4 regions of the Ancylobacter sp. FA202 genome follow, and region 4 is predicted to be linked to each of the others. Evidence: riboswitches for the same ligand, from Rfam matches in the RefSeq annotation. Region 4 holds a riboswitch; each other region holds the start of a gene.

The links. A riboswitch is a leader RNA that binds a small molecule or an ion and turns the genes downstream of it on or off. The one in region 4 is predicted to bind thiamine pyrophosphate.
Region 1: linked by a shared signal. The riboswitch ahead of A3M1_RS0115045 (ABC transporter substrate-binding protein) and the one ahead of thiC (phosphomethylpyrimidine synthase ThiC) in region 4 are both predicted to bind thiamine pyrophosphate.
Region 2: linked by a shared signal. The riboswitch ahead of thiO (glycine oxidase ThiO) and the one ahead of thiC (phosphomethylpyrimidine synthase ThiC) in region 4 are both predicted to bind thiamine pyrophosphate.
Region 3: linked by a shared signal. The riboswitch ahead of thiD (bifunctional hydroxymethylpyrimidine kinase/phosphomethylpyrimidine kinase) and the one ahead of thiC (phosphomethylpyrimidine synthase ThiC) in region 4 are both predicted to bind thiamine pyrophosphate.

What each region holds. Positions count from the first base shown of each region.
Region 1 covers NZ_KB904818.1:3,313,882-3,321,327, reverse strand. Annotated here, with positions in the region: gene A3M1_RS0115065 (universal stress protein) at 153-998, opposite strand; gene A3M1_RS0115060 (ABC transporter permease) at 1,251-2,015, shown strand; gene A3M1_RS0115055 (siderophore-interacting protein) at 2,042-2,812, opposite strand; gene A3M1_RS0115050 (winged helix-turn-helix domain-containing protein) at 3,093-4,280, shown strand; TPP riboswitch at 4,487-4,603, shown strand; gene A3M1_RS0115045 (ABC transporter substrate-binding protein) at 4,675-5,625, shown strand; gene clcA (H(+)/Cl(-) exchange transporter ClcA) at 5,748-7,049, shown strand; gene A3M1_RS0115035 (ABC transporter ATP-binding protein/permease) at 7,054-7,446, opposite strand, start outside.
Region 2 covers NZ_KB904818.1:426,062-433,507, reverse strand. Annotated here, with positions in the region: gene A3M1_RS0101955 (MHYT domain-containing protein) at 1-2,033, shown strand, start outside; TPP riboswitch at 2,109-2,229, shown strand; gene thiO (glycine oxidase ThiO) at 2,281-3,315, shown strand; gene thiS (sulfur carrier protein ThiS) at 3,293-3,490, shown strand; gene A3M1_RS0101940 (thiazole synthase) at 3,504-4,322, shown strand; gene A3M1_RS0101935 (thiamine phosphate synthase) at 4,341-4,937, shown strand; gene A3M1_RS0101930 (DUF2087 domain-containing protein) at 5,172-5,759, opposite strand; gene A3M1_RS0101925 (NAD(P)H-dependent oxidoreductase) at 6,103-7,446, opposite strand, start outside.
Region 3 covers NZ_KB904818.1:4,976,403-4,983,848, forward strand. Annotated here, with positions in the region: gene dgcA (N-acetyl-D-Glu racemase DgcA) at 99-1,076, shown strand; gene A3M1_RS0123170 (MFS transporter) at 1,046-2,224, opposite strand; gene thiD (bifunctional hydroxymethylpyrimidine kinase/phosphomethylpyrimidine kinase) at 2,297-3,103, opposite strand; TPP riboswitch at 3,162-3,292, opposite strand; gene A3M1_RS0123180 (Lrp/AsnC ligand binding domain-containing protein) at 3,407-3,643, shown strand; gene A3M1_RS0123185 (DMT family transporter) at 3,648-4,574, opposite strand; gene A3M1_RS0123190 (cytochrome b/b6 domain-containing protein) at 4,642-5,352, opposite strand; gene A3M1_RS0123195 (cytochrome c) at 5,349-5,792, opposite strand; gene A3M1_RS0123200 (universal stress protein) at 6,016-6,831, shown strand; gene A3M1_RS0123205 (LysE family translocator) at 7,000-7,446, shown strand, end outside.
Region 4 covers NZ_KB904818.1:835,662-843,107, reverse strand. Annotated here, with positions in the region: gene oxlT (oxalate/formate MFS antiporter) at 1-361, shown strand, start outside; gene oxlT (oxalate/formate MFS antiporter) at 1,019-2,344, shown strand; gene A3M1_RS0103780 (NUDIX hydrolase) at 2,448-2,891, opposite strand; gene thiC (phosphomethylpyrimidine synthase ThiC) at 2,949-4,766, opposite strand; TPP riboswitch at 4,863-4,990, opposite strand; gene A3M1_RS0103770 (lytic murein transglycosylase) at 5,109-6,356, shown strand; gene A3M1_RS0103765 (cation diffusion facilitator family transporter) at 6,476-7,363, opposite strand.

The sequences.
Region 1 (7,446 bases), 2.5 Mb from region 4:
AATGCAAAAACCCGGCGCGGGCGCGGCTTTGAACGTAAAAGCCCGGCGTTCGCGCCGGCGTTGAACGCAAAAAGCCCGGCGCGGGCGCCGGACTTGAACGCAAAAGCCCGGCGCAAACGCCGGGCCTGATTTTTCGCGCGGGTGCGGGCGCCTCAATGGGCGAGGAACAGCGGCACCGTCATGCGCTCCAGCATGTCGCGGGTGACGCCGCCGAGCACGAATTCGCGCAGCCGCGAATGGCCGTAGCCGCCCATGACGACGATATCGATGTCGCGCGCCGCCACTTCCTTCAGCAGCACATCGGCGATGCTCTCGCCGCCTGTTGGCACCAGGGTGCGCAGCTCCACCGTCTTCTCGTGGCGCGCGAGATGGCGGGCGAGATCGGCGCCCGGCAGGTCGACGCCCTTCTTGCGCAGGGGCTTGCCGGTTTCGACCACCACCGCCTCGACCAGATGCGCGTGGCCAAGCAGCGCCCGCGCTTCCGCCACCGCCCGGGCCGAGGTGCGGCTGCCGTCCCAGGCGACCATGATACGCTTCATCGAGAACGGCTTCTGCTGCTTGCGCGGCACCACCAGAACCGGCCGGCCGGAATCGAACAGCACCGCCTCGGTCACCACATCCTCCGGGCCGAGCCTGTCCGGGTCGGCCTGGTTGACGATGGTCAGGTCATAGAGGCGGGCCATCACGCCGATCTGCTCGGCCGCCCCGCCCGGCGTGCCGTCGATCAGCCGCACCTCGCCGGTGAGGCCGAGCGAGCGCGCCGCCTCGCCGAAGCGCTCCACCGAGGTGCGGGCCTGGCGCTGGCCTTCCGCCCGCTGGGCCTCGATGAAGTCGGTGGAGAAGGCTTCCGTGTAGACCGGCGGCACGTCGATCTCGTAGCTCACGGCGACGCCCGTCAGATGCGCGTCGAGCGCGGCAGCGGCAGAAACCGCATAATCGCCGGCGACGTCTTCCGTAACGTCGCCCACGCGCAGACTGACGAGAATATCCTTGATCATCTGGTTTCCTCCACAGTGTTGATCACGACTTTTTTGCCCCTGAAGAAGTGTCGCTGCATTGATGGCCGTCAAGTCTTTCCGCCCCCGCCATCCCTGCCGCAGCCCACTCCTCCCCGGCGCAACCGTCGCGCATTTGCCGGGCGGCGGCTATAAGGGCTGCAACGCATGCAGGAATCGTTTGGAATGATCGCTTGGCATGCAGGAATCGCGTGCAGCAATCATTTGCAGCAATCGTCTGGCAGGAATCTCCCCATGGCCGCCATCGGGCGCGCGCTTGCCGTCACTCTCGTTCTGCTGGGCCTGTGGGAAGCGGCGGTGCGCCTTCTCGCCGTCCCCGCCTATATCCTGCCCGGTCCGCTGCGCATTGGCATGACAGCGTGGAACAATGCCGGCGTGCTGGTCCACAATGCCGGCATCACGCTCGGCGAGATGCTGCTCGGGTTGCTGTGCGGCTCGCTGCTGGGCATCCTTTGCGCGCTGGCGATGGCCGCCTCGCCGCTGGCGCGCCGCGCCATGCGGCCGGTGCTGCTGGTGGCGCAGGCGCTGCCGGTCTTCGCCATCGCCCCGCTGCTGGTGATCTGGTTCGGCTTCGGCCTCGCCTCGAAAATCGTGATGGCGAGCCTCATCATCTTCTTCCCCGTCGCCTCGGCCTTTCATGACGGGCTGGCCCGCACCGAGCAGGGGCTGGTCGATCTGGCCCGGCTCAACGGCGCCGGCATCGTCAAGACGCTGCGCTTCATCCGCATTCCCGCCGCCCTGCCGGCACTGGCCTCCGGGCTGAAGGTCGCCACCGCTGTCGCCCCCATCGGCGCGGTGGTCGGCGAATGGGTCGGCGCCTCGGCGGGGCTCGGCTATCTCATGATCTATTCCAACGCCCGGATGCAGACCGACATGGTCTTCGCCGCGCTCGCCGTGCTGCTGGCGATGGCGCTGATCCTGTTCACGCTGGTCGATCGCGGGCTGACGCGCCTCGTGCCCTGGGCGCCGGAGACCACCGCCGGGAGCGCGCCCGCCTGAGCGGGCGCCTCACCCCATCTTCGGCTTCACCCCATCTTCTCATGCGCATCGGCCTCGCCCAGCACCCAGTAGCCGGCCGCCTTGATCCAGCCGATCGGGACGCCGCGCCGCTCGGTCAGATAGGCTCGCACCGCCCGCGCCACGGCCGCCTCGGCGGCGACCCAGACATACGTTGCCGGCTCCAGCTCGATCGTCTCCAGCGCGGCAATGAACGGTGCGGCCTGCGTCAGCGCGGCCGCCGGGCGATGGATCCAGCGCGCATCGAGCGTCGCCGCCGTGGCGAAACGCTGCTCCTCGATGGCCCCCGTCACCGCGACAAGGCTGGTGAGGCGCGCGCCCGGGGCCGCCTCCTCGATGCGTCGGCCAATGGCGGGCAGCGCCGTCTCATCTCCGATCAGCAGCCAGTGCGCCACCGTGGCGTCCTCGACCACGGCAGAGCCGCGCGGGCCAAGCACGTCGAGCCGGTCGCCCGGTCGGGCCTGCAGCGCCCAGAGCGTGGCGGGCCCGGCCTCGTGCAGCGCGAAGTCGAGGGTGAGTTCGCGCCGCGCCGCATCGAAGCGCCGGGGCGTATAGTCGCGCCGTTCCTCCACGCCGTCCGGCCGGACAAGGACGACCTTCACATGGTCATCCGGCGCGGCGCTGACGAAATCGGCAAGATCATCGCCGCCCAGCACCAGGCGCAGCATGGAAGGCGTCACACGCTCTGTGGAGAGCACGGTGAGGCTGCGGCGCTTCGGCTCGAAGCGCTGGCGGTTCAGTGTGGGGGCAGCGGGGAAAACAGGGCTGGCAACGTTCATCTCAGGTCCTCTCCGGCCATGGACGCACCGGCAGGACAAAGCCGCGCCGATCACGCCCCGAAGGCCGTTCGATCATGCGCGTTGAGTGACGTTAACGCTTACGTGCACGCGCGCGGTTCACCGAGGATGCCGGGCGGCACTCTCAGCATGCACCGCGCTCCGCGTGCAGTGCTGCCTTTTTAGTTTCCTTGCCCGCGCCCCGCAATGGCCCTTCGCTCACGACCGCGCGCGTTTCGTACTCCATCTGTTCCAGCCGCGCGCCGCGTCCTAAGATCAGGGCATGACGATTCGCCTCGCCAATGCGGATGCACGCCGCGTCTTCCTCGCCACGCAGGGCCTCAGCCGCCCGCGCGGCGCGCTGAGCAAGGCCGGGCTGCTCGAACTCATCGAGACGATCGGCTTCGTGCAGGTGGACAGCATCGCCACGGTGGAGCGGGCGCACCATCACATCCTGTTCGCCCGCAACCCGAGCTACAAGCGCGAGCATCTCACCGCCCTGCTGGAGCGCGACGGCGCGCTGTTCGAGCACTGGACGCATGACGCGGCCATCATCCCCACCGCCTTCTTCCCGCAGTGGAAGCATCGCTTCGCCCGGGCGCGGGAGACGCTGGCGGCGCGCTGGCGCTCCTGGCACGAGAACGGCTTCGAGACCTATGTCGAGCATGTGCTGGAGCGGGTGCGCCGTGAAGGCCCGCTGATGGCGCGGGATTTCGAAACCGAAAAGCGGCCGCCCGGCGGCTGGTGGAACTGGCACCCGGAAAAGACCGCGCTGGAATATCACTGGCGCACCGGCGCGCTGGCCATTGCCGGCCGCGACGGATTCCAGAAGCGCTACGACCTCACCGAGCGCGTCATCCCCGCGCCGCACCGCCTGCCCGAAATGACGGGCGAGGCCTTCATCGACTGGGCCTGCACCTCGGCGCTGGAGCGGCTCGGCTTCGCCACCTCAGGCGAGATCGCCGCGTTCTGGGACCTCGTCACGCCGGAGGAGGCGAAAGTCTGGGTCGCCACCAACCGCGACCGGCTGGAGCCGGTGCTGGTCGAGGGCGTGGAAGGAAAGCCCCGCGCCTCGCATGCCTTCGCCGGCTGCGCCGCCCTTTTCGACTCCCTGCCCGCCCCGCCGGCGCGGCTGCGGGTGCTGAGCCCGTTCGACCCGCTGCTGCGCGACCGCGCCCGGGCGGAAAGGCTGTTCGGCTTCAGCTACCGCATCGAGGTGTTCGTGCCGGCGGAAAAGCGCGTCTATGGCTATTACGTCTTCCCGATTCTGGAAGGCGACCGGATGGTGGGGCGCATCGACATGAAGGCGGACCGCAAGGCCGGCACGCTCGATGTGCGCCGGCTCTGGCTGGAGCCTGGTGTGCGCGCTTCCGCCGGGCGGCTCGACGCGCTCGACACTGAGCTCGCCCGCCTCGGCCGTTTCGCCGGGGTGGAGCGCACGGTCTATCTCGATGGCTGGCGGGGGGAGTGAGGAGGCCGCCCCTTCGCCCCTCGAAAGGTCGCTCATCCCACCTTCAAGTCCCCCGTCCCCGCCCGCTCTCCCTCATCCCCGGGCTTGTCCCGGGGACCCAGACTTTCCACCGCGCCACCGGTCACTGGGTGCCCGGGTCAAACCCGGGCATGAGGGCCGCGCAGATGCCGCCCCATTTGCCCCTGCCCGGCCGCTCTGCTAGCCTCAAACCGTCCGAGGGGTGTCCCGCAGGCCGCAAGGCTGAAGGGGCTGAGATGGCAGCCGCCAGACCCTTTGAACCTGATCCGGGTCATGCCGGCGAAGGGACGGAGCGACGGCGGGGCCCTGCAGGACAGGCGTCCGCGCCGGATTTCCCCCGAAAGCTCGCGCCGGGTCTCCAACTGGGAGGAGATCCATGTTCAAGAACCTTGCCGCCCGCACCGGCGGCCTGCTGCTCGCCCTCACGCTCGGCCTCGCGCCAGCCATGGCGGCCGACAAGCTTACCGTCCTGCTCGACTGGTATGTGAACCCCGACCACGCGCCGCTGATCCTCGCGCAGGAGAAAGGCTTCTTCAAAGCCCGTGACCTCGATGTCGAGCTGGTCGCCCCGGCCGACCCTTCCGCCCCGCCGCGCCTCGTCGCCGCCGGCCAGGCCGATATCGCGGTCAGCTACCAGCCGAGCCTTTATCTCCAGGTGAAGGAAGGCCTGCCGCTGGTGCGCTTCGGCACGCTCATCTCTACCCCGCTCACCGCGCTGGTGGTGCTGAAGGATGGGCCGATCAAGACCATCGCCGACTTGAAGGGCAAGACGGTCGGCTATTCCGTCGCCGGGCTGGAGGACGCGCTGCTCGGCACCATGCTGGCGAGCGTCGGGCTGAAGCCCACCGACGTGACGATGATCAACGTCAATTTCGCCCTCTCCCCCGCGCTGGTGGCCGGCAAGGTCGACGCGGTGATCGGCGCCTACCGCAATTTCGAGCTCACCCAGATCCGGCTGGAGGGCAAGGAGGGCCGCGCCTTCTTCCCCGAGGAGCACGGCGTGCCGGTCTTCGACGAGCTGATCTATGTCGCTCACAAGGACAAGCTCGCCGATCCCCGGCTGAAGCGCTTCCTCGCGGCGGTGGAGGACGCCACCATCTACATCCTCAACCATCCGGACGAAGCATGGGGGCTGTTCATCAAGGCCAACCCGAAGCTCGACGACGAGCTGAACCGCACCGCCTGGACCGACACGCTGCGCCGCTTCGCCCACGCCCCGGCCGGACTGGACGCCGGACGCTATGCCCGCTTCGGCGAATTCATGAAGGGCCACGGCCTGATCGACACGGTCGAGCCGGTCGCGGTCTACGCGCCAACCCTGCCCTAGGCGCCTGCGTCCCGCCGTCATCCCCGGGCCGCGCCCGGGGATGATGTTGCTGATGGAACCTTCCGATCGCCGCCCAGCGATGCTAACCGATGCGGGGGCAGCTGGGATGCAGAGGGGCAGGCATGAGCAATGTGCCGTATCACGCAGTGGCAATCGGGATTGGCGCCATCGTCGGCGTTCTTGGTTCCGCCTTTCATGTCGGCGTCGAAAAGCTCACCGCCGCCTGGCCGGCCTATCTCGACACCGGCCTCGGCCTTGACGGCTTCCCCCTCTACGCCGCCGCCGCGCTGGTCGCCGCCGCGATGACGGTCGTCTCGCTCTGGCTGGTCCGGACCTTCGCCCCCGAGGCAAGCGGTTCCGGCGTGCCGGAGATCGAGGGCGCGATGGAAGGGCTGCGCGAGGTGCGCTGGCATCGCGTGCTGCCGGTGAAGTTCGTCGCCGGCCTGCTGTCACTCTCTTCCGGCATGGTGCTGGGACGCGAGGGGCCGACCATCCATATCGGCGCCTCCGTCGCCAAGGCGGCCTCCGATTTGATGAAATGGTCGGGCGAGGACATGCGCGGCCTGCTCGCCGCCGGCGGCGCGGCCGGCCTCGCCGCCGCCTTCAACGCGCCGCTGGCCGCCGTGCTGTTCGTCATCGAGGAGACGCGCCGGCAGTTCCCCTATTCCTCGCGCACCTATATCGCCGTGGTGCTGGCCTCGATCGCCAGCGCCATCGTCACCGAATATCTCACCGGCAGCCGGCCCTATATGCTGCTGGAAGCCGCGACCATCCCCTATGCCTGGCTGCCGGCCTTCGTGGTGCTCGGCGCCATCCTCGGCGTCTGCGGCTTCGTGTTCAACCGCACGCTGGTCTGGTCGCTCGACCATGTGCGCCGGCTCGGCATGCGCTTTTCCTTCTACATCTTCCCTACCATTGTCGGCCTCACGGTCGGCGTGCTGATGTTCGTGCGGCCGGAGGCGACGCAGGGCGGCGAGTTGCTGGCGGTGCAACTGACGCGGGAGAACCTGCCGCTCGCCATGCTGGCCTTCGTGGTACTGCTGCGCTTCGTCATGACCATGGCGAGCTATTCCACCGGGGTGGCCGGCGGCATCTTCGCGCCGATCCTGGCGCTCGCAACCACGATCGGCCTCTGCTACGGCACGACGCTGGAGCTGTTCTTCACCTTGCCGGACCAGGCGCACACCACCTTCGCCATCGCCGCCATGGGCGGGCTGTTCGCCGCCACTATCGGCGCGCCGCTGGTCGGCATGGTGCTGGTGCTCGAACTCACCAGCGCCTATGCGGTGCTGGTGCCGGTGATGATCTCGGCGATCTTCGCGCACATGGTGTTTCTCGCGCTCGGCGGGCGGCCGATCTACGAGATCCTGCTGGAGCGGACACTGGCGATCGAGGCGGAGGCCCGCGCCGCCGCCTCGCGCTGACCCCTCACGCCGCCACCGGCTCCGGCCCGAGAGCGATCAGCCGCGCCGGTCCCTCGCCCTCGCGTGTCAGCACCAGCTGGCGCTCATGCTGCTCGATCAGGGTCGAGCGGTGGCCGATGGAGAGCAGCGCGGCCTGCGGCAGACGGGCGCGCAGCAGGCGGTAGAGCGCGGCCTCGCTGGCCTCATCAAGCGCCGAGGTCGCCTCATCCAGCAGCAGCACGTCCGGCTCGACCAGCAGCGCGCGCGCTACCGCGACACGCTGCTGCTCGCCGCCCGAGAGGAGAGAGGCCCAAGGCGCGCTTTCGTCCAGCCGCGCGGCCAGCGCGGGCAGGCCCACCGCCTCCAGCGCCTCGCGCAGCCGCTCGTCGTCATATTTTTCCAGCGGGTCGGGATAGGC
Region 2 (7,446 bases), 410 kb from region 4:
CAAGCCGTCCAGCGGTCGGGTTCGAGGGGATTCTGCTCAGCGGAATCTTCATGGGCCTCGGCATTGTCGGCATGCACTATACCGGCATCGCAGCGATGCGGATGCCTGGCGCGATGGCCTTCGACATGATTCATGTCGGCGCCGCCATTGTCCTCGCCATCTCTGCCTCAACCGTCGCGATCTGGCTAGCATTCCGAAATCATTCGGTTTTTCAGCGCGCCATCGCCGCGCTGGCGCTCGGCTTTGGTATCGCCGGAATGCACTACGTGGCGATGCTAGGCGTGACATTCACCGGCCATGGCGATGTCCATGACTCCGCCCAGGCGGCCAGCGCCGCAATGGCGGGTGGGATCGGCAATGCCGCGCTTGTCGCCGTGGTCACGGCCGCGACCTTCGCCATCTTCATCGCCCTCTTGCTCGCCGCCGCCTATGACCGCCGGGTCGCGGTGCTGGCCGACCGAGAGGCCGGGGTGTGGCGCGAGAGCGAGGAACGTTACCGCAACCTCTATCGCCGCACGCCGCTGCCGCTGCACTCGCTTGGGCCGGATGGCTGCATCGCTCAGGTGAGTGACCGCTGGCTTAGCCTGCTTGGTTACGCGCGCGAGGAGGTAATAGGGCGGCCATTGACTGATTTCATGACCGCCGATTCGGCGCGTCGCCGCACCGAGGAGCATTGGCCGCGCCTGCTCGACACCGGCGAATTGCGGGAAGCGGAGTACAGGCTCATCGCCAAGGACGGGCGCGTGCTCGACTGCGTGCTTTCCGCCGTTGCGGAACGTGACGCCGACGGCACTCTCAAGAACACTCTGTGCGGCCTTGTCGACGTAACTGAGCGCCGCGCGACCGAGGACGCCCTGCGCCAGGCGCAGAAACTGGAGGCCGTCGGCCAGCTCACCGGCGGCATCGCGCATGATTTCAACAATCTCCTCGCCGTTGTTCTCGGCAATCTCGAGCTCGCCGCCAAGCGCGCGCCGGAGGATGCGCGGCTGCGTTCATTGCTCGGCAATGCGATGCAGGCCGCCCAGCGCGGTGCCGCGCTCACCCAGCGCATGCTGGCCTTCGCGCGACGTCAGGACCTGAAGCCTGCGGCGGTCGATGTGCCCGAGCTGGTGCTCGGCATGGCCGAGATGATGCGCCGCTCGATCGGTCCAAGTGTCCGGATTGAAACCCGTTTTCCGCTCGGATTGCCTTTGGCGCGGGTGGATGCCAACCAGCTTGAACTTGCCTTGTTGAATCTTGCGGTGAACGCGCGGGACGCGATGCCGGAGGGTGGAGTGATCACCATCGCCGCGCGCGACGAAGTCGTCCCCGCGCCCGGGTCCAACGCGGTGGCGGAACCCGGCGGGCTGAGGCCCGGCCATTATTTCTGCCTTTCGATTGGCGATAGTGGCAGCGGCATGGACGCGGAGACGCTGGCGCGCGCCGCCGAACCGTTCTTCACCACCAAGGGAGTAGGCAAGGGCACCGGGCTCGGCCTCGCCATGGTGCACGGCCTTGCCGCGCAGTCGGATGGAAGGCTGGTGCTGGAGAGCAAGCCCGGATTGGGCACCACGGCGACAATCTATCTGCCGGTTGCGGAGGTGGCGCGGGCGGCTGCCACGGCCTCGGTCGAGGATGAAGGCGGCGTACCGGATGGCGAGGAAGGGGCGCGGCGCGTTCTGGTTGTTGACGACGATCCGCTCGTACTGTCGGCCACCGGCGCCATGCTGGAGGATCTCGGCTGCGCGGTGACCGAGGCCTCGTCCGCCCGCGAAGCGCTGGACCTGCTCGAATCCGGCGTCGCCTTTGATGTCGTGCTGACCGACCAGGCCATGCCTGACATGACCGGCGTGCAGATGGCGGCGGTGATCGACCAGCGCTGGCCGGGCCTGCCGCTGATCCTCGGCACCGGCTATGCCGAGCTTCCCGCCGATGCCAAGGCCGGGATGCCGCGCCTGGGAAAACCCTTTAGCCGCGAGGCTTTGCGGCGTGCTATCGTACTGGCGACGCGCCCGGTGCCCGACAATGTGGTGCCGCTGCCCCGTCGCGGCTGAGGCCCCGCGACCCCCTCGGCATGGTGGGAATGTTGGGCCAGCGACGGTGACATTCGCCGGCTGAGTGATTATATCCAGACTGTCCGGGGGAGCCTCGTCAGGAGGCTGAGAGGCCATCGGCGCGTTCTGCGCGGCATGGCGACCCTTTGAACCTGATCCAGTTGACACTGGCGGAGGGAGGGAGTGCATGACTTCCACGCAGACTGAATCCACTGAGAAAACAACACCTTGGCAGGGCGCGAACGCCATGCGGGTGCGGATCGTCGGCGCCGGCGTCGCCGGGCTCACCTGCGCCCACGCCTTTGCCGCGCGCGGCGCGGAAGTCACTGTGATCGAACGCAAATCCGGCTCGGGACAGGGCTGCTCCTGGTATGCCGGCGGCATGCTGGCGCCTTGGTGCGAGCGCGAGAGCGCCGAGCCGATCATCGCCGAACTGGGCCATGAATCGCTCGCCTATTGGCGCGCGAGCGTGCCTGATGTGCCCAATGAGGGCTCGCTGGTGCTGGCGCCGCCGCGCGATCTACCTGATCTTAAACGGTTTTCCCGCCGCACCGAGGCGTTTGAGTGGGTCGACGGCGCCCGTATTGGCGCGCTGGAGCCGGACCTCGAAGGGCGCTTCGACCAGGGGCTGTTCTTCCCCACCGAGGCGCATCTGGAGCCGCGCAAGGCACTCGCCGCGCTCACCCGCCTTCTGGTCGAGGAGTATCAGGTTGCCTTCCGCTTCGCAGCTGAAGGGGTGGGTAATCAGTGCAGTGAGGTGGACGATCAGTGCAGTGAGGCCAATGAGGCCGACCTCGTGGTCGACTGCCGCGGGCTGGCGGCGCGCGACACGCTGGCCGACCTGCGCGGCGTGAAGGGCGAGATGCTGGTGCTCTATTCCACCGAGATTTCGCTCAAGCGCCCGGTCCGGCTGCTGCACCCGCGCATACCGGTCTACATCGTGCCGCGCGGCGACGGGCATTTCATGATCGGGGCGACCTCGATCGAGAATGACGAGCGCGGCCGCGTCACCGGGCGGTCGATGCTGGAGCTGCTCGGCGCGGCCTATGCGCTGCACCCCGCCTTTGGCGAGGCGGAAATCGTCGAGATCGGCGCGGATGTGCGCCCGGCCTTTCCCGACAATCTGCCGCGCCTGCGCAAGCGCGGCAACACGCTCTATATCAACGGTCTCTACCGGCACGGCTTCCTCGCGGCGCCGGCGCTGGCGCGCCGCGCGGCGGAGGTCGCGTTTGACGGGGCGTATTTCCCGGAGGTGATGGATGAAGATCATCGTCAATGGTGAGCCGGCCGACACCGCTGCCGGCACGCTGGCAGGCCTGCTGGCCGAGCTTGAAATGGCCGACGCCATTGTGGCGACGGCGCTGAATGGCGACATGGTCCGTGCCGCCCGGCGCGGGGCAACCCCGCTCGCCGAGGGCGACCGGGTGGAAATTCTCGCCCCGATGCAGGGCGGATGAGAGGGAGGTCCTCATGGATGCGATGACCCACAAGGCGACGGCTTCGGTGGCCGACCCGGTGACGTTCTACGGCACGGATGTGACCTCGCGCCTGCTGCTGGGCACGGCGCAATATCCCTCGCCGGCGATCCTCGCTGAGGCGATCCGCGCCAGCGGCACCGAGATCGTCACCGTCTCGCTGCGCCGCGAATCGGGGGCGGCGAAGGCCGGCCAGAGCTTCTGGCAGCTGATCCGCGATCTCGGGGTCAAGGTGCTGCCCAACACCGCCGGCTGCCGGACGGTGAAGGAAGCGGTGACCACGGCGGAAATGGCGCGCGAGCTGTTCGGCACCCCCTGGGTGAAGCTGGAGGTGATCGGCGAGGATGACACGCTGCAGCCTGATGTGTTCGGCCTGGTCGAGGCGGCGCGCATCCTTTCGCGCGACGGCTTCCAGGTGTTCCCCTACACCACCGAGGACCTGGTGGTGGCGGAAAAGCTGGTTTCCGCCGGTTGCGAGGTGCTGATGCCCTGGGGGGCGCCGATCGGCTCCGGGCGCGGGCTCAACAATCCCTATGGGCTGCGCTCGATGCGGGCGCATTTCCCCGGCATTCCGCTTGTCGTGGATGCCGGCGTCGGCCTGCCCTCGCATGCGGCGGCGGCGATGGAGCTGGGCTATGACGCGGTGCTGCTGAACACGGCGGTGGCCAAGGCGGGCGATCCTGTCCGCATGGCCCGCGCCTTCGCCGCCGCCATCGCTGCCGGGCGCGAGGCAGTGATCGCCGATCCGATGGAGGTGCGCGACATGGCGGCGCCTTCGACCCCGGTCATGGGCCGGGCCCTTCTCGGTTCCTAGTCTCACAGTGAGTGCGTGATGAAGCTCGATCCGTTCTATCTCATCGTCGACCGCGCCTCCTGGCTGCCGCGCCTGCTGCCGCAGGGGGTGAAGCTGGTGCAACTGCGCGCCAAGGACATGGACGAGGCCGAGCTGCGCCGCGAGATCGCGACCGCGCGCGAGGTGTGCGCCCGCTTCGGCGCCCAGCTGATCGTCAATGATTACTGGAAGCTCGCCATCGAGCTGGGTTGCGACTTCGTTCATCTCGGCCAGGAGGACCTTGCCGAGGCCGATGTGCCGGCGATGCGGCGGGCCGGGCTCAAGCTCGGCATCAGCACCCATGACGAGGCCGAGCTGGAGGCCGCGCTGCTGGCCGGGCCGGACTATATCGCGCTCGGCCCGGTCTACCCGACCATTCTCAAAAAGATGCGCTGGGCGCCGCAGGGGCTGGAGCGGGTGCGCCAGTGGAAGACGCGGATCGGCGACCTGCCGCTGGTCGGCATTGGTGGCCTCACCATCGAGCGCGCGCCGGGCGTGCGGCAGGCGGGGGCGGACAGCCTCGCCGTCGTCACCGACATTCTGCTGAACGACAACCCGGAAGCCCGCGCCCGCGAATGGGTGCTGGCGACGCGGTAGGGGGCTCATCCCACCCTCGCACCCCTCATCCCCGGGCTTGACCCGGGGACCCAGACTTTTCCGCGCGCGCCTGCGACACAGGCCTTGCGCAGCCCATCCCCGTCTTCTGGGTGCCCGGGTCAAGCCCGGGCATGAGGGAGGGAATGGCGCGCGATCCCGGCTCTCCGCTTCGCTGCGGCCGGGATGACGCCTCGGCCCGACGATCACGCCGGGTCGACGCCCGGGGTGCCCGGGTCAAGCCCGGGCATGAGGGAGGCGAGGGGCCTCAGCCCCGGCGGCGAGGCGGCGCTGGCGCAGCAGGGCGGCGAGCTTGGCCATGTCCGGCGGCGGCTCGCGCTCGATGCGGGCATATTCGCTGCCGTCCGGCGTGCGGCGGAACAGGCCGAATTCCACCATTTCCCGACGCAGCAGGGCGTAGTCGCCGAACAGGTGTTCGGCGTTCAGCAGTTCGTTCATCCGCCGCTCGTTGAACACCTCGCCGCTCGGCATCCGCGCCCACAGCACCCACAGGCAGAGAATCTGCTGGTTGCGCTTCTTCGGCCAGCGCACCAGCCGGCCCTGCGGATCGAACAGCCGCAGCGCCTTCTCGCAGCGCGCGTGGTCCGCCACCGGCGGCGGTTCGGGCGGGGCGGCTGCAAGGCGGCCGCGCGCCTGCGCATCCGCGCGCAAATGCTGGAAGTTGCGGTAGCCGGCGCCGCGCGCCAGCAGGTTCAGCAGCTCGACATGGCCCGGCGGGCGGTCGAGCGCGGCGATGCCCTGATGGAGCGTGCGGGCGAGCGCCGAAATGTCAGGCGCCTCGAAAGCCAGATGGAGTCTGGACATGACCTATCCTCGTTGGTGCCCTTTCGCGAGGAAATGTCGGGGTTACCGTCTTGCGACCGGGCACAAGGACATGTGCGGGGCAGGATTCTGAGCAGGTTTAGCTCCCCTTGCGGGGCGGCAACGCCTCGGTGAACTGCAGACCGTGGCGCAGAGATAAGCGAGGCGGGGCGCGATGTCCAGTGGGGCCGCCCTCGTCCCTGGCCTTGACGCATGCGCCACCCCTCATCCCCGGGCTTGACCCGGGGACCCAGGCTTTTCCGTGAGAACACCGGGGCCGCTGGGTGCCCGGGTCAAGCCCGGGCATGAGGGGTGTGGTGGCTCGTCATCCCGGACGGCTGGGAGCCTACTCCGCCGCCGCGCTGGCCGGGCTGCCCGCGAAAGAGCGCTCCATCTCGCGGCGCAGGCGCACCGCCGGGCTGTCCTTTACCTCGACATCGGCCCAGCCGACGATCTCGCCCTCGGGGATGTCGCGGGTGAGCGTCACATGGTGGGCGAGGCCGATCGGCAGGCCGCCCTTGGCGAGCGAGGTGGCGGCGGGGAAGAGCTTGCCCCAGACGGTGAAGCCGCCTTCGCCATCCAGCGTCTCGCCGGCTCTCAAGGGGCACTTGGCGACCGCCACCACATCGGCATTGAAGGCTTCCGTCACCCCGGTCGGCTCGTGGCGCAGCGCCGCCGAGGCGACGCTGACGCCGAGTTCCAGCCCGATGAGGTGATAGGGGCGGTAGAGCGCGGTGTAGCGGCCGGAGGCATCGGTCACCACGCCATATTCCTTGAAGCAGCGCCGCGCATAGTCGCCGCGCGGGCTGGGATCGGCCTCGAACACGACATAGACGCCCCAGCGCAGATCGCGGAACACCGGGCGGCCGTCGCGCTCCAGCGAGGAGACGGTTTCCACCGTGCCGGAATGCTCCAGAATGCCGCCGGCCGCGCGGGGGCGGAGAATGGTGGCGAGGTCGTCGACGCCGCAGGGCGGGAACAGCAGCCCGTCCGAGGGAGCGGTGAGCCCGGCCGCATTGGCGATGGCGGCCATCTCGATGGAGGATTTGGTGCCGTCGGCGAAGGAGTTGAACATCTGCGCGTTCATGCCGCCTTGCGCCGCCTGCTCCGGGGTGAGGCCGTAGAGGCTCCAGATCGTGTCCGGGGTGGAGCGGTGGAAGCTCGGCAGGTATTTCGTGCCCTTGCCGGCGCAGACGACGTTGAAGCCACAGGTGCGGGCCCAGTCGACCATTTCGCACACCAGCGCCGGCTGGTCGCCATAGGCCATGGAATAGACCACGCCCGCCTTGCGGGCACGCTCGGCCAGCAGCGGGCCGACCAGCACGTCGGCCTCCACCGTGACCATGACGATGTGGCGGCCGTGTTCGATCGCCAGCAGCGCATGGGCGGCGCCGGCGGCCGGGCTGCCGGTGACTTCCACCACCACGTCGAGCCCGTCGGCGGCGATCAGCGCCGCGGCGTCGTCGGTCAGCATGGTGCGGCCGGTGCCCAGCGCCTCGGTGAAGGAGGAGGCGACCACCGCCTCCGCGTCCCAGCCGGTGGCCTCCAGCGCGGCGCGGGCGCGCGGCACGGAGAGATCGGCGATGCCGAGCAGATGCAGGCCGGGCGTGGTGCGCAGCTGCGACAGGAACATGGAGCCGAACTTGCCGGCACCGATGAGGCCGACACGGACGGGGCGGCCGGCATCGGC
Region 3 (7,446 bases), 4.1 Mb from region 4:
GCGTAATCGCCGCGAGTGTGCTTTCAATGCGACGCCCCGCCGGGCGCGGCCGGCCTTATGCTGGGAGCGCGATTCCTCCTGCTCCCGGCGATAGGGCCATGACCGATCTCCTCATCACTGCCGAACGCTTCCCGATCCGTGGCCGGTTCACCATCGCCCGCGGATCAAAGACCGAGGCCGCCGTCGTCACCGTCGAGCTGCGCGACGGCGCCCATGTCGGACGCGGCGAGTGCGTGCCCTATGGACGCTATGGCGAGAGCGTCGAAGGGGTGGTCGACCAGCTCGCCGCGCTGCAAAAGCTGATTGCCGAGGGCCTGCGGCGCGAGGATTTGATGACGGTCCTGCCGCCCGGGGCGGCGCGCAACGCGCTCGACTGCGCGATGTGGGACATCGACGCCAAACGGGCCGAAATGCGCGTTTATGAGATGGCCGGCCTGCCGGCGCCGCAGCCGGTCGTCACCGCCTACACGCTCAGCCTCGACACGCCGGAAGCCATGGCGCAGGCGGCCCGCGAGTCCGGGCACGACCTGCTCAAACTCAAGCTCGGCACCGAGGGCGACCTCGCCCGCCTCACCGCGATCCGCGCGGCGGTGCCGCAGGCGCGGCTGATCGTCGACGCCAATGAGGGCTGGACGGCGGAGAATCTGGAGGCGCATCTGGCCGCCTGCGCCGAAGTCGGGGTCGAACTGGTCGAGCAGCCCCTGCCTGCCGCCGACGACGCAGCGCTGGCGCAGATCGCCCGCCCGGTGCCGGTCTGCGCCGATGAGAGCGCGCACGGGCTCGACAGCCTCGACGCGCTGGCCGGACGCTATGATGCGCTCAACATCAAGCTCGACAAGACCGGCGGGCTGACCGAGGCGATCCTGCTCGCCCGCGCGGCCCAGGCAGCCGGGCTCGACATCATGGTCGGCTGCATGGTCGGCACCTCGCTGGCCATGGCGCCGGCGCTGCTTCTGGCGCCGCTGGCGCGCTTCGTCGATCTCGACGGCCCGCTTCTGCTCGCCACCGACCGCGACCCGGCGCTGCGCTATGAGGGCAGCCGCGTCTACCCGCCGGAGCCCGCGCTGTGGGGCTGACGCAGCCGCCCGGCGAGGAGCGCGCCCAGCGTGCCCAGCCCCGCCAGCCCGCTTGAGGCGAGGAACGCCGCCGGACCGTAGGCCTGCCACAGCGGCCCGGCGGCCAGTGTCGCGCCCGCCATGGCGATCGCCGTCGCCCAGGCCGCGAGCGCCTGCACGCTCGCCCCGCGCCCCGGCGGCGCATGCCGGGCGACGAGTTCCACAGTGCCGAGATAGGTGCAGCCGAAGGTGAAGGCGTGCAGCGGCTGCAGCAGTAGAAGCAGCAGCAGCGGCGGGTCGAGCGCCATCACCCCGAAGCGCAGCACCCCGGCGAGGCCGCCGATCAGCAGCAGCTTTTCCGGCCCCAGCCGCCTCGTCACCCGTGTGCCGTAATGGAACAGCACCACCTCCGCCAGCACGCCGAGCGACCAGAGCAGGCCGATGAGCGTGCTGGACAGGCCCTTGCCCTGCCACATCAGCGAAGCGAAGGCGTAGAGCACGGCATGCGAGCCCTGCACCAGCGCCGCCGCCGCCATGCCGACGAACAGCACCGGCGCGAGACCGGCGAGGACGAAACCGCGGGGACGCGCCGTCTCGTGCGGCGCTGGGCGCACCTCGCGCAGGGTCGCCGCCGCCAGCGCCGCCGCGACGCTCGCCCCGGCGATGAGCCAGATCACCGTATCGGGTGGAACCGCGACGACGAACGCCCCGCCGAGCAGACCGCCGGCCAGCAGGTTTCCGCCGATGAACGCCGCCGATCCCCACAGCCGCACCCGGCCATAGTCGATCAGCCCCTCGCGCCGGCGCGCCACCGCATAGGCGTCGAGCACCGGCAGGCTCGGCTGCCAGAACACGGCGGCAAGGCCCAGCCCGATCAGGATGAAGGTGGCGCTCGGGGCGAAGGCGATGCCGGCAAAGCACAGGGCGGTGGCGGCGGCATAGACGATGAGCGCGGCACGCGGGCGGCCGGTGCGATCGGCCAGCAGGCCGCCCAGCGGCATGGTGACGAGCCGCACCACCTGCGGCACGGCCAGCGCCAGCGCGATCATCGACGCATCGAAGCCGCGCCCTTCCAGCCAGACCGGGAAGAACGGCATGAACACGCCGATGCCGAAGAACAGCCCGGCATAGACGGCGGCGATGGCGTGGCGGGGGGCGATGAGGGGCACGAGGCGGCTCGCAGGAAAGGCCGCCTCGCTTAGCAGGCCGCGCCGCGAGGCGCGAGAGCCATCAACCCGTGCTCACCACCACGCGTGGAAGTGGTGCACCGGCCCATGGCCCTGGCCGATGACGAGTTCTTCCGAGCGCGCCAGCGCCTGGGTCAGATAGTCCTTCGCCGCCGCCACCGCCGCGCGCAGCGGCAGTCCCTTGGCCAGCCCGGCGGTGATGGCGGAGGAGAGCGTGCAGCCGGTGCCATGGGTGTTGCGGGTGACGATGCGCGTCGCGGAAAGTTCCAGGAAGCCGTCTTCGTCCAGCAGAACGTCGATGCTGTCCGGCCCCTCGCCATGCCCGCCCTTGATCAACACCGCGCGCGGCCCCATCGCCAGCAGGAGTTGCGCCTGCGCCCTTACGCTGGCGAGGTCCTGCGCCGGCGCCGAGTCGAGCAGGGCGGCGGCTTCCGGCAGGTTGGGCGTAATCAGCAGCGCCTGAGGCAGCAATTCGCGGCGCAGCGTCTCGATCGCCTCCGGCACCAGCAGCCGGTCGCCCGAGGCCGCGATCATGACAGGATCGAGCACGACCGTCGCCATGCCGTGGCGCTTGAGGCCCGATGCCACCGCAAGGATCGCCTCGGGGCGCGAGAGCATGCCGATCTTCACCGCATTGACCGCGAGATCGGACAGCACGGCGTCGATCTGCGCGGCGATGAAGGCGGCTGGCACGTCGTGAATGCCGGTGACGCCGCGCGTGTTCTGGGCGGTGAGCGCGGTGATGACGCTGGCGCCATAGACGCCGAGCGCGGAAAAGGTCTTGAGATCGGCCTGGATGCCGGCGCCGCCGCCGCTGTCCGAGCCTGCCATCGTCACCGCGATCGGTGTGGAGCCTGCCATGCTACGCCTCCCCTCGCCGCGCGGGAGGCGGAGGCGTCGCGACGGGGAAAGCCGCCCCGAGCGCGCGCGATCCGTTCCCTCCGCCGGCATGACCCGGATCAGGTTCGTGGGTTGGCAGCGTGCCTCGCGGCCCGCCTTCACCTCTCAGCCCGCCGCGCCACCGCGCCTTGGGCACCCCAACGTGATCGTCCTCGCGAGATAGGCGAGGACGCGCGCCCGCGCAAGCGCCCCCCGCACTGGGGGTTGCGCCCTCCCCGCGCTTCTGGTTCCTATCGGCCTCCCGACCCAAGCCGGAAGACCGCGATGGTTCCCTTCTTCATGCAGATCAAATGCCAGCTCGGCCGCGCCTATGAAGTGGCGAACGCCATCGCCGACGCAGAGATCGCCTCCGAGATTTATTCCACCGCTGGCGAGTTCGACCTGCTGGTGAAGTTCTACGTGCCTGAGGGCACGGATATCGGCCATTTCGTCAATGAGAAGGTGCAGCTGTTCCCGGGCATCCAGGACACCCGCACCCTCATCACCTTCAAGGCGTTCTGAGGCGTCAGGGCGCCGGCGCGGCGGGCGGCGTGGTCGCCGCCTCCTCGCGCGTCCGGTCGATGCCGAGCTGGCGCTCGCGCCAGATGACGAACAGCCCGGCGGCGATGACGATGGCGCCGCCCACCAGCACCAGCAGCGGCGGAATCTCGGCGAACAGGATGAAGCCGAGCAGCAGCGACCACAGCATGGCGGAATAGGCGAAGGGCGCCACCACCGAGGCCGGCGCGTAGCGATAGCTCTCGGTCAGCAGGATCTGGCCGACCCCGCCGATGAAGCCGATCGTCAGCAGCAGCACCCCCTCGCGCCCGCTCGGCAGCACCCAGCCCCAGCCGGCGGTGGCAAGGCCGGCAAGCGCCGCCAACGCCTGGAAATAGAACACGATCGACGCCGTCGTCTCGGTCTGGGTGAGACGGCGCACCTGCACCATCGCCCCGGCGGTGAAGGCGGCAGCCATCAGCGCGTACAGCGCGCCGAACATATGGCCGGGCGTGTCAAACGAGCCGTGCATATGCGGCCACAGCATCACCACCACCCCGCCGAGCCCCACCACCACCGCCGCCCAGCGATAGAGCTGCACCCGCTCGCGCAGCAGCAGCGCCGCCAGCATCACGGTGAGCAGCGGCGCGGCGAAGCCGATGGCGGTGGCGTCCGCCAGCGGAATGCGCGCCAGCGCCGCGAAGCTCAGCCCCATGGCGCAGACGCCGATGGTGCCGCGTGCGACATGGCCGAGTGGATTCGCCGTGCGCACCGCCGCGCCGATCTCGCCGCGCCAGGCAAGCAGCGCCAGCAGCGGAAACAGCGCGAAGAACGAGCGCGAGAAGACGATCTCGCCGGTCGGAACGTGATCCGAGACGATACGGACGAGGGCGGACATGATGGTGAAGAGAAACGTCGCGCCGACCTGCAGCGCGATGCCCTTGAGCGCGTTCATGGGGCCGCCATGGAGCACGGTTCACCCGCCCCGGCAAGAGGCTCTCCAGCCGGCCGAAGGTGTTATTTCACGGGAAGGGGTGCCCTCCCGCCAGCGCGATACCGCCGAACACGATGAGCCCCGCGAGGGCGAGGCAGGCGAGCGCCATCCCCACCCCGCCCGGCGTCGCCGGCGCCCGGTCGGCATAGCTGGCCGCCGGCTTGCTGCCGGTGATCATGGCGCGGATCAGGTTGTCGCGGCCGAACAGCGAATAGGCGAGATTGGCCAGCACATGCAGGCCGATCAGCGCCAGCAGGAACGGGTAGAGCCGCTGATGCCAGCCGGAAGCGCTGCGGATCGTCGCGTCGCTCACGACAGGCGTCATCGGGCCATAGACGATGATGTCGTCGCTGGTGAACAGGCCGGTGAGCCCCTGCGCCGCCACGATCGCCAGCAGCGCCAGCACCATCCAGCCGCCCAGCGGGTTGTGGCCGAGGAAATGCGGCGGCCGGCCCTTGAGCAGGCTCATGGCATAGCGCAGCCCGGCCACCGGGCCGCTGACAAAGCCGGCAAAGCGCGCCGTCGAGCCGCCGACCAGCCCCCAGAGCAGGCGAAAAACCACCACCACCAGAATGGCCAGGCCGTTCCACTGGTGCCAGACCAGCGCCGCGTCGCCCCAGTAGCGGCTGGCGAAGGCGAGCCCGACCAGCGCGGCAAGGCTCCATTTCGCCAGCCGCGTCGGCAGGTCCCACGCCAGCATCGTCACCGGCGTGGATGAGGAAAGGGACGCGCCGGTCAATTCTTCTGCCGGTAAGTGTCGTGGCAACCGCCGCAATTGCGAACCACGCCGGGGAAATTGGCTTTGAAGCTGGCCTCGTCGGTGATCGCCGCGCGCGCGGCAGCGGCATCCGAGCCGAGCTTGGCGAAGCGGGCGTCGAAATCCGCCTTATTGGTCCAGATTGCCGGCAGCGCCTCGGTGTCGCCGGTGCCCGAGCCCGCCGGGAACAGGGTTGGCAGCACCTTGGCGTCCTTTACATAGAGATCCAACGCCGCCTGCACCTGCGCGAGATCGAAGGGCACGCTTCCCCGCAGCATGCCGCCGATCGGCTTGGTGGCATCGCCGAACTGCTTGAGCAGGGCCTGGCGCTCCTTGATGACATCGGCTTGGGCCGTGACCGCTGTCGCGGCGATAGCGGTGATGATGCCGGCTGCAAGCGCAGCCGTCAGGCGACGAACCATGAGATGCTCCCTCATCTACGCGCCGGGCCCGGCGCGCGGTGCGAGAGTAGTGACCGCATATGCGATAGCAATGACCCAAGCGGCGCGGTCGCGCGCTCGTGATGGGGCGGAAAGCCAAGTATGGTGAATACCTAATGCCTCTTGCGGATCGTGGTTTTCCGCATTTCCATCAGGCTCCAATGTCCTTACGTCAAAGGGACAGCCGCCAGGAGAGAGAAACGCCATGTCCATCCGTACCGTCCTGCTGCACGCCGCTCCCGATTCGGGCTTCAGCGATCGCCTGGCCTTCGCCGCCGGCCTCGCGCGCCAGACCGGGGCCCACCTCAAGGCGGTCTACACGCTTTATCCCGCCGGCGTGCCCCGCGTCGGGCGGGCGCTGTCGATCTATGTGAACGAGCTGGTGCGCGAGGCGAAGGAGAAGGAAGCCGTCCTCAAGGCGCAGTTCGAGGCTGCAGTCGCGGAAGCGGGCGTGGTCGGGGTGTGGCAGACCATCGAGGGCGAGGTCACAGCCGCGCTGCGCGATGAAGTCACCTTTTCCGACGTTACCGTGGTCAGCGAAACCCGCTATGGCACAGTCGACGACGAACTCGCCGCCACCCTGCCCGAGCATCTCGCCCTCGCCTGCAACGGCCCGGTGATCGTGGTGCCGACGGCCAAGCCGGTGCCGAACCGCATCGGCCGGGTGCTGGTGGCGTGGAAGCCCTCGCGCGAGGCCGGCCATGCCGTGCGCTTCGCCCTCCCCGTGCTGGCGCTGGCCGACGAGGTGGAAGTGCTCACCGTCGAGGAAAGCAAGACGGATGTCGCCGCCTCGGGCGCCAAGCTCACCGCCTATCTCTCCACCCATGGCGTCAATGCCAAGCACCGCCATGTCCTTGAGGGCCAGGCCGGTGTCGTCATTCCCCAGGAGGCGCAGAAATTCGGCGCCGACCTGCTGGTCATGGGCATCTACAGCCGCTCGCGTCTGGCCGAGATGATCCTCGGCGGCGTCACCGCCTCGCTGCTGATCGACCCGCCCGTGCCGCTTTTCGTCGCTCATTGAGCGGACGGGCCGCGCGCCCGCCACTTGGCTAAGATCGCCGCCGGCTCCGGACAGGGGCCGGCGGTTTTGTTTCGCCATCTCGACCGGCGTTGACAGGTTGCGGGAAACCGCCCCACAGCCTAGCTCTGGCGCGCCGATCCGGCCTGTCGCCCCGCCGAGGAAAATCCGGTGCCGCTGTCGTCCCAGCTTCTGCCCATGTTCCTGTTCGCGCTCGCCGGGGCGCTGACGCCGGGGCCGAACAACATGATCTCGGCCGGCTCCGGCGCCGCCTTCGGCTTCCGTCGCACCCTGCCGCAGATCTGGGGCGTCACGGTCGGCTTCGCGGTGATGCTGGTCGCCATCGGCATGGGGCTGGGCACGCTGTTCCTCGCCATCCCCTACATGCACCAGACGCTGAAGATCGTCGGCGCGCTCTATCTGCTCTATCTCGCCTGGAAGATCGCCAATGCCGGCGGCCCGGGGGACGGCAGCGCCGTAGAGCGGCCGATGACCCTGCTGCAATCGGCACTGTTCCAATGGGTGAACCCGAAGGCGTGGACCATCGCTCTTTCGATCATCCCTGCCTTTACCACGGTGGGCGGCGAGCATCTGTTCGCCGAGGTGGCGATGATCGCG
Region 4 (7,446 bases):
CGGCCATAACCCGGTGCTGTTCGTCATCCTCACCGGCCTGGTGTTCTTCGCCTGGGGCGAGATCTACTCGCTGTTCCCGGCCATGTGCGGCGACGCCTTCGGCTCGAAGTTCGCCACCACCAATGCCGGCCTGCTCTACACCGCCAAGGGTACGGCGGCGCTGATCGTGCCGTTCACCAGCGTCATCACCACCATGACGGGCAGCTGGCACGCTGTGTTCATCACCGCTGCGGCCCTGAACATCGTCGCCGCCGTGATGGCGCTGGCCGTGCTCAAGCCGCTGGCGTCGGCCCATGGTCGGCGCGCGGCTGCCGCCGCGGCTGCGGCGAAGGGGTCGTCCAAGGTGATGGCGGCCGAATAGCCGCCTCTCCCCCACCACCCGTTTTCTTCAAGGGCCCGTCCTCGGACGGGCCCTTTTTCTTGTCCGCCACGCTGAGAGGCCCGCGCGCTCCTGCGGCGGACCCGGCAGATTGGCAGCATTCCAATTGTAAACAGGCGACGAAAATGGGGCGCGAACCGTGCGCTTTCGTGTCGTCGCCGCCCGAATGCGGTTGTCTCCAGTGACGAGGCAAAGTCTCCGTTCCCGAGCGTTCCTGCTATTCATCTTCTGTCGCGATTTGAACTGACGCAGGGGCGGCACGCGACAACGATGTGACATCTATTAAAGGCGATCTCGATAACAAGTGGAAAGTCTACAAGGTCTTTAGGCTTACGGAACGTGGGGTGAGTCGTAAATCGCAATTGGCATACATAATATTGTCGATTATGATCCGGCCTCAGCGGGTCGGTTCCGCAACCCTGCGTCAGGGCGCCTCCGAGGTTTCGGAACGCCACGTAAGGGGGCGGATACCGCGCAACCTTTGGGACCAAAATGCCGCTCAAGCGGCCGTCGCGGGGGCGACGCAGAAAGCGCCCCCGGGACCAACGACAAGCCGGCGCCCGAGCCGAACAGGCAACGGAACGACCGCAATAAAAAGCCGATCCGCGGCATTTATCGATTTGGGAGAGGAGATCGCCCTTGAGTACGTCCAAGACGCTGGCCGCCGTCGGGCCTGGCCAGGATTATTCGGAAAGCCGCCGTTGGCTTCAGCTTGTTGTCGGCGTCGTCTGCATGGTGGCGACCGCGAACATCCAGTACGCCTGGACCCTGTTCGTTCCTGAAATTCAGGAGACCTTCGGCTGGGAGCGCGCGTCGATCCAGATCGCGTTCACCATCTTCGTTCTGGTGCAGACCTGGCTCGCGCCGATCGAAGGCTATTTCATCGACAAGCTTGGCCCCCGCCTCATGGTCGCCTTCGGCGCCCTGTTCATCGGCGCGGCCTGGGTGATCAATTCGCAGGCCACCAGCCTGATGGGCTTCTACCTCGGCGCCGCCATTGGCGGTATCGGCGTGGGCTCGATCTACGCGACCTGCATCAACAACGCGCTCAAGTGGTTCCCGGATCGTCGCGGCCTCGCCGTCGGCCTGACGGCGGGCGGCTATGGCGCCGGCTCGGCCGCCACCATCCTGCCGATCGCCGCGATGATCGACAGCGCCGGCTTCCAGGAGACCTTCTTCTTCTTCGGCCTGCTGCAGGGCGGTCTCGCCTTCGTTGCCGCCTGGTTCCTGCGCTCGCCGAAGGCGGGTGAGGTCAAGGCCTCCACCAAGCTCAACCAGAGCCGCCGCGACTACACGCTCGGCGAAGCCATGAGCACCAAGCTTTTCTGGCTCATGTTCCTGATGTTCATCTGCGTCGTCACCGGCGGCATGATGGCGGTGGCCCAGCTCGGCGTCATCGCGCAGGATCTCGGCGTGAAGGAGTTCCAGGTCGACCTGTACTTCTTCGTCATGGCCGCGCTGCCGCTGGCCCTGATGCTCGACCGCGTCATGAACGGCATCTCGCGTCCGCTGTTCGGCTGGATCTCGGACCATATCGGTCGTGAGAAGACGATGGTCATCGCCTTCACCCTCGAAGGCCTCGGCATCATCGCGCTCGGCGCCTTCGGCCACAATCCGTGGGCGTTCCTCATCCTCTCCGGCGTGGTGTTCCTCGCCTGGGGTGAAGTCTACTCGCTGTTCTCGGCTCTCGCCGGCGACGCCTTCGGCACCAAGCACATCGGCAAGATCTACGGCGTGCTCTACACCGCCAAGGGTATCGGCGCGCTGTTCGTTCCGGTCGGCAACCTGCTGATGGAAGCGACCGGCACCTGGTCGACCGTGCTCTACACGGTTGCCGGCATGGACCTGTTCGCGGCCTTCCTGGCGATCGCGGTCCTGCCGCGCACGCTCAAGGCGCATGTGGCCCGTTCGGCCGCCATGCCGCCGGCGGTGGACAAGACCAGCACCGCCACGGCGCATGCCTGATCCATCGGCGGCCCGCGCGGCCGCCGGTCGGTCCTGCCAATTCAACGTCTCGACGGGGGGCCCTTGCGGGCCCCCTTTTCGTTTGCGCGGCGCGATGCGCCGTTCAGCCGATCTCGCCCGGCAAGGCGAGGGCGAGGTCGGCGAGATACCCAACCTTGAGGCTGGCGCGGGGGCCGAGCCCGGCGAGGGCCAAACGGTCGAACCAGCGCGCCTCCAGCGCGTCGTCGGCGGCCACCGCCTCGCCCGCGCGCCAGCGGCACAGCACGGCGATCATCGCGAAATGATGGGCCAGGGCGCCGTCGGGGCCGTGTTCGATGAAATCAAGCACGGTGAGCAGGCGGGGCATGTCGGCATGGATGCCGGTTTCCTCGTGAAGCTCGCGCAAAGCTGCGTCGAGATGGGTCTCGCCCGGCTCGATGCGGCCGCCGGGAAAACCCCAGAGCCCCTGGTCGGGCGGATTGGCGCGGCGCACCAGCAGCATCTCCTCCCCCCGCGCCACAAGGGCGAGAACGGCGGCGACGGGGCGGACCGGAGGCGGCAAGGTCATCGCGGCGATACTCCTGAAGGGCGCGCGGCCGGAGAGGCCCGGCCGCGCGGGAAAAACCTACTCCGCCGCCGTCGCGTCGCGATAGATCTGGCCGCCGCCGGCGCGGAAGCGTTCGGCCATGTCCTCCATGCCCTGTTCCGCTTCCGCCTGCCGGGCGGTGTCCCGGATCTCGTGGCTGATCTTCATCGAGCAGAATTTCGGCCCGCACATGGAGCAGAAATGCGCCAGCTTGTGCGCCTCCTTCGGCAGCGTCTCGTCATGGAAGGCCATGGCGGTATCGGGGTCGAGGGCGAGGCTGAACTGGTCCTGCCAGCGGAACTCGAAGCGCGCCCGCGAGAGCGCGTCGTCCCAGGCGCGCGCCAGCGGGTGGCCCTTGGCGAGATCGGCGGCGTGGGCGGCGATCTTGTAGGTGATGACGCCGGTTTTCACGTCGTCGCGGTTGGGCAGGCCCAGATGCTCCTTCGGCGTGACGTAGCAGAGCATGGCGGTGCCGAACCAGCCGATCATCGCCGCGCCGATGGCGCTGGTGATGTGGTCATAGCCGGGAGCGATGTCGGTGGTCAGCGGCCCGAGCGTGTAGAACGGCGCCTCGCCGCAGGTGGCGAGCTGCTTGTCCATGTTGGCCTTGATCTTGTGCATGGGCACATGGCCGGGGCCCTCGATGATGACCTGGCAGTCGTGCTTCCAGGCGATCTGCGTCAGCTCGCCCAGCGTCTCCAGCTCGGCGAACTGCGCCGCGTCATTGGCGTCGGCGATGGAGCCGGGGCGCAGCCCGTCGCCGAGCGAGAAGGTGACGTCATAGGTGCGCATGATCTCGCAGATCTCGGCGAATCGCTCGTAAAGGAAACTCTCGCGGTGATGGGCGAGGCACCACTTCGCCATGATCGAGCCGCCGCGCGAGACGATGCCCGTCACCCGATTCGCGGTCAGCGGCACATGGGGCAGGCGCACCCCGGCATGGATGGTGAAATAGTCGACGCCCTGCTCGGCCTGCTCGATCAGCGTATCGCGAAACACCTCCCAGCTGAGATCCTCGGCAATGCCGCCGACCTTCTCCAGCGCCTGGTAGATCGGCACGGTGCCGATCGGCACGGGTGAGTTCCGCACGATCCAGTCGCGGATATTGTGGATGTTGCGCCCGGTCGAGAGGTCCATCACCGTATCGGCGCCCCAGCGGATCGCCCACACCATCTTGTCCACCTCGTCGGCGACCGAGGAGGTGACGGCGGAATTGCCGATATTGGCGTTGATCTTGACCAGGAAATTGCGGCCGATCGCCATCGGCTCCAATTCGCCATGGTTGATGTTGGCGGGGATGACGGCGCGCCCGCGCGCCACCTCGTCGCGCACGAATTCCGGCGTCACCACATCGGGAATGGCGGCGCCGAAATCCTCGCCGTCGCGGATGAGGTCACGCATCCGCTCGCGCAGGCCGTTCTCGCGCAGGGCGACATATTCCATCTCCGCCGTGACGATGCCGGCGCGGGCATAGGCCATCTGCGTCACCGCGCCGGACTTTGCCCGCAGCGGGCGGTGGCGCAGCGGGAAGGGGGCCACCAGCTTGTCGGCCGGGACATGGCCATTGTCCTCCGGCTTCACCGCGCGCCCGTCATAGACCTCTATATCACCACGCGCGCGCACCCAGGCGTCACGCGGGCGCGCGAGGCCCGCCGTGATGTCGATGGTGGCGTCCGCGTCGGTATAGGGGCCGGAAGCGTCATAGACCGCGAGGTTGGGCTCGTTTGCGGAGGGGTGCAGCAGGATTTCTCGGAACGGCACCCGAAAGCCGCGCGCCGGGCATTCCGCATAGATGCGGCGCGAGCCGGGAATGGGCCCAGTGGCGACGCTAAGGCTGCGGGGAGTTTTGGTCGGCATGGTGGATCTCCAGAACCAGAGGTTGGGGAGACCCGGGTGTTGTGACGCTGGGGAAGGATGGCGATGCCAGGCACGGGTGCATGCCCGCGCGTGGCGACGCCATTCGGTTCCGATCCCTTCGCCGGCATGACCCGGATCAGGTTCGAAGGGTCATCGCGTTGCCCTGCCTTGCGGCATGGCCGGCGCTCTCTCAGCCCCCTAGCGGGGCTCCCCTTGGAACGCCATGATCTTCGACGAAAGTCGTCTTCGGGTCAAATCGCGCTGAGCCGTCACCCTGCGGCTGCCGTATTTCCTGTAGATTGCTGATCACAACGAAACGATGCCTGAGATATCGGGGGACCCATGGCCAGCACGACGTTTCCGCCCCGCACTGCGACCCGCCGCGCGTTGATCGCCGGCGCGCTTGCCTTCGGTTTGCTCGCGCCTGCTGCGGCCTTCGCCCAGGACAATTGCGGGCGGACGGGCGCCGGCTTCGATGCCTGGCTCGCCGGCTTCAAGCAGCAGGCGGTGGCGGAAGGCGTGTCGCCGCGCACGGTCGCGGCCGCGCTCAACGGCGTGACCTACGCCCCCGACATTGTCGGCACCGATCGTGGGCAGAAGGTGTTCGGCCAGAGCTTCTTCCAGTTCTCCGACCGCATGGTCGCGAATTACCGCATCCAGCAGGGGCGCCAGAAGATTCAGGCCAATCCCGAGCTGTTCAGCCGGATCGAGCAGCAATTCGGCGTGCCGGGCGCGGTGCTGGTCGCCTTCTGGGGGTTGGAGACCGATTTCGGCGCTTTCATGGGCGACAAGCAGACGATTCGCTCGGTCGCCTCGCTGGCCTGGGACTGCCGGCGGGCGGAGATGTTCCGCACCCAGCTGATGGCGGCGCTGAAGATCATCGACCGGGGCGACCTGACCGTGCAGACCATGCGCGGCCCCTGGGCGGGCGAGCTTGGCCAATTCCAGTTCCTGCCCGACCATTATCTGAACTACGGCGTCGATTTCGACGGCGATGGAAAGGTCGATCTCATCCGCTCGGCGCCCGACGCGCTGGCCTCGGCGGCCAACTACATCAAGGCACTGGGCTGGAAGGCCGGCCAGCCCTGGCTGGAAGAGGTGAGCGTGCCGGCTAACCTGCCCTGGGACCAGGCGGACCTGTCGATCAAGATTCCCCGCGCGCAATGGGCGCGCATGGGCGTGGTGCGGGCCGGCGGCGGCCAGCTGCCCGCCGACCAGCTTCCCGCCTCGCTGCTGCTGCCGATGGGGCGGACCGGGCCAGCCTTCCTCGTCTACCCGAATTTCGACGTGTTCACCGAGTGGAACAACTCGCTGACCTACGCCACCTCGGCGGCCTATCTCGCCTCCCGCGTCGCCGGGGCGGGGCCGTTCAACCGGGGCCAGGGCGACAAGATCCCGGTGCTCTCCATGGCGCAGGCGAAGGAACTGCAGACGCTGCTCAACGCGCGCGGCCACCATGTCGGGCGGATCGACGGCATCATCGGCGCGGCGACACGGCAGGCGGTGAAGACCGAGCAGCAGCGGCTCGGCCTGCCGGCCGATTCCTACCCGACGCCGGAGCTGGTGGCAGCGCTGCGGGCCGGGAAGTGAGCCTGTAGCCAGCAGATCAACGTCATGACCGGGCTTGGCCCGGTCATCTATGGGTTTCCTCCTCACCCAAAGACGTGGATCCCCGGGTCAAGCCCGGGGATGCCGGCGTGCAGCGACCTTTACAGTACCGGCACGCCCTGCTGCTTGGCCTTCACTTCCGGCTCGACATGGATGTTGACGAGCACATCGGCGACCTCGGCCTCCAGCGCGTCCTCGATGCGGTCGCAGATGGCATGCGCCTCGCTGACCGGCATGTCGCCGGGCACGACGAGGTGGAAGTCGACGAAGATCATGCGTCCCGCCTGGCGTGTACGCAGGTCATGCGCCTCGATGGCGCCGGTGGCCTCGGCGGCGATGCGGCGGCGGATGCGCTCCAGCGTCTCCGCCGGCACGGCCTGGTCCATCAGCCCGCCGACGCTCTCCTTCAGCACCGACCAGCCTGACCACAGGATGTTCAGCGCGACGAGCCCGGCCAGCACGAGGTCGAGCTTCTCCCAGCCCGAGAGCGCCGCCAGCGCGACGCCGAGCAGCACGCCGGCCGAGGAGACCACATCGGTCAGCAGGTGCCGGCCATCGGCGGCGAGCGCGGGAGAGCGGGCGCGGCGGCCTTCGCGAATCAGGATCGCGCACCAGATGCCGTTGATGACGGTGGCGAGGGCGTTGACCGCGAGGCCCTTGGGCGAGGCATCGAAGCTGTGCGGTTCGAGCCAGCCGAGATAGACCTCGCGGAAGATGGTGATGGCGGCGACGACGATCAGCACGCCGACGATGACGGCGGAAAAATACTCAGCCTTGGCATAGCCATAGGGGTGGGCGGCATCGGCCGGCTTGGCGCTGACGCGCAGCGCCAGCACCGCCGTGATGGCGGTGGCCACGTTGACGATGCTCTCCAGCGCGTCCGAATACAGCGCCACGCTGCCGGTGAGCATATAGGCCGCGTATTTCAGCCCGAGCACCACCAGGCTGATGCCGACATTGATCAAGGCGATCCGTGAGGAGAGAGCCATCGGCGCATACCCATTATGGCGCCGCGCGCCCGATGCCCAGCGCTTAGTCGCTCATGTCTGAAAAAGCAAGCAGCTGCAATGAC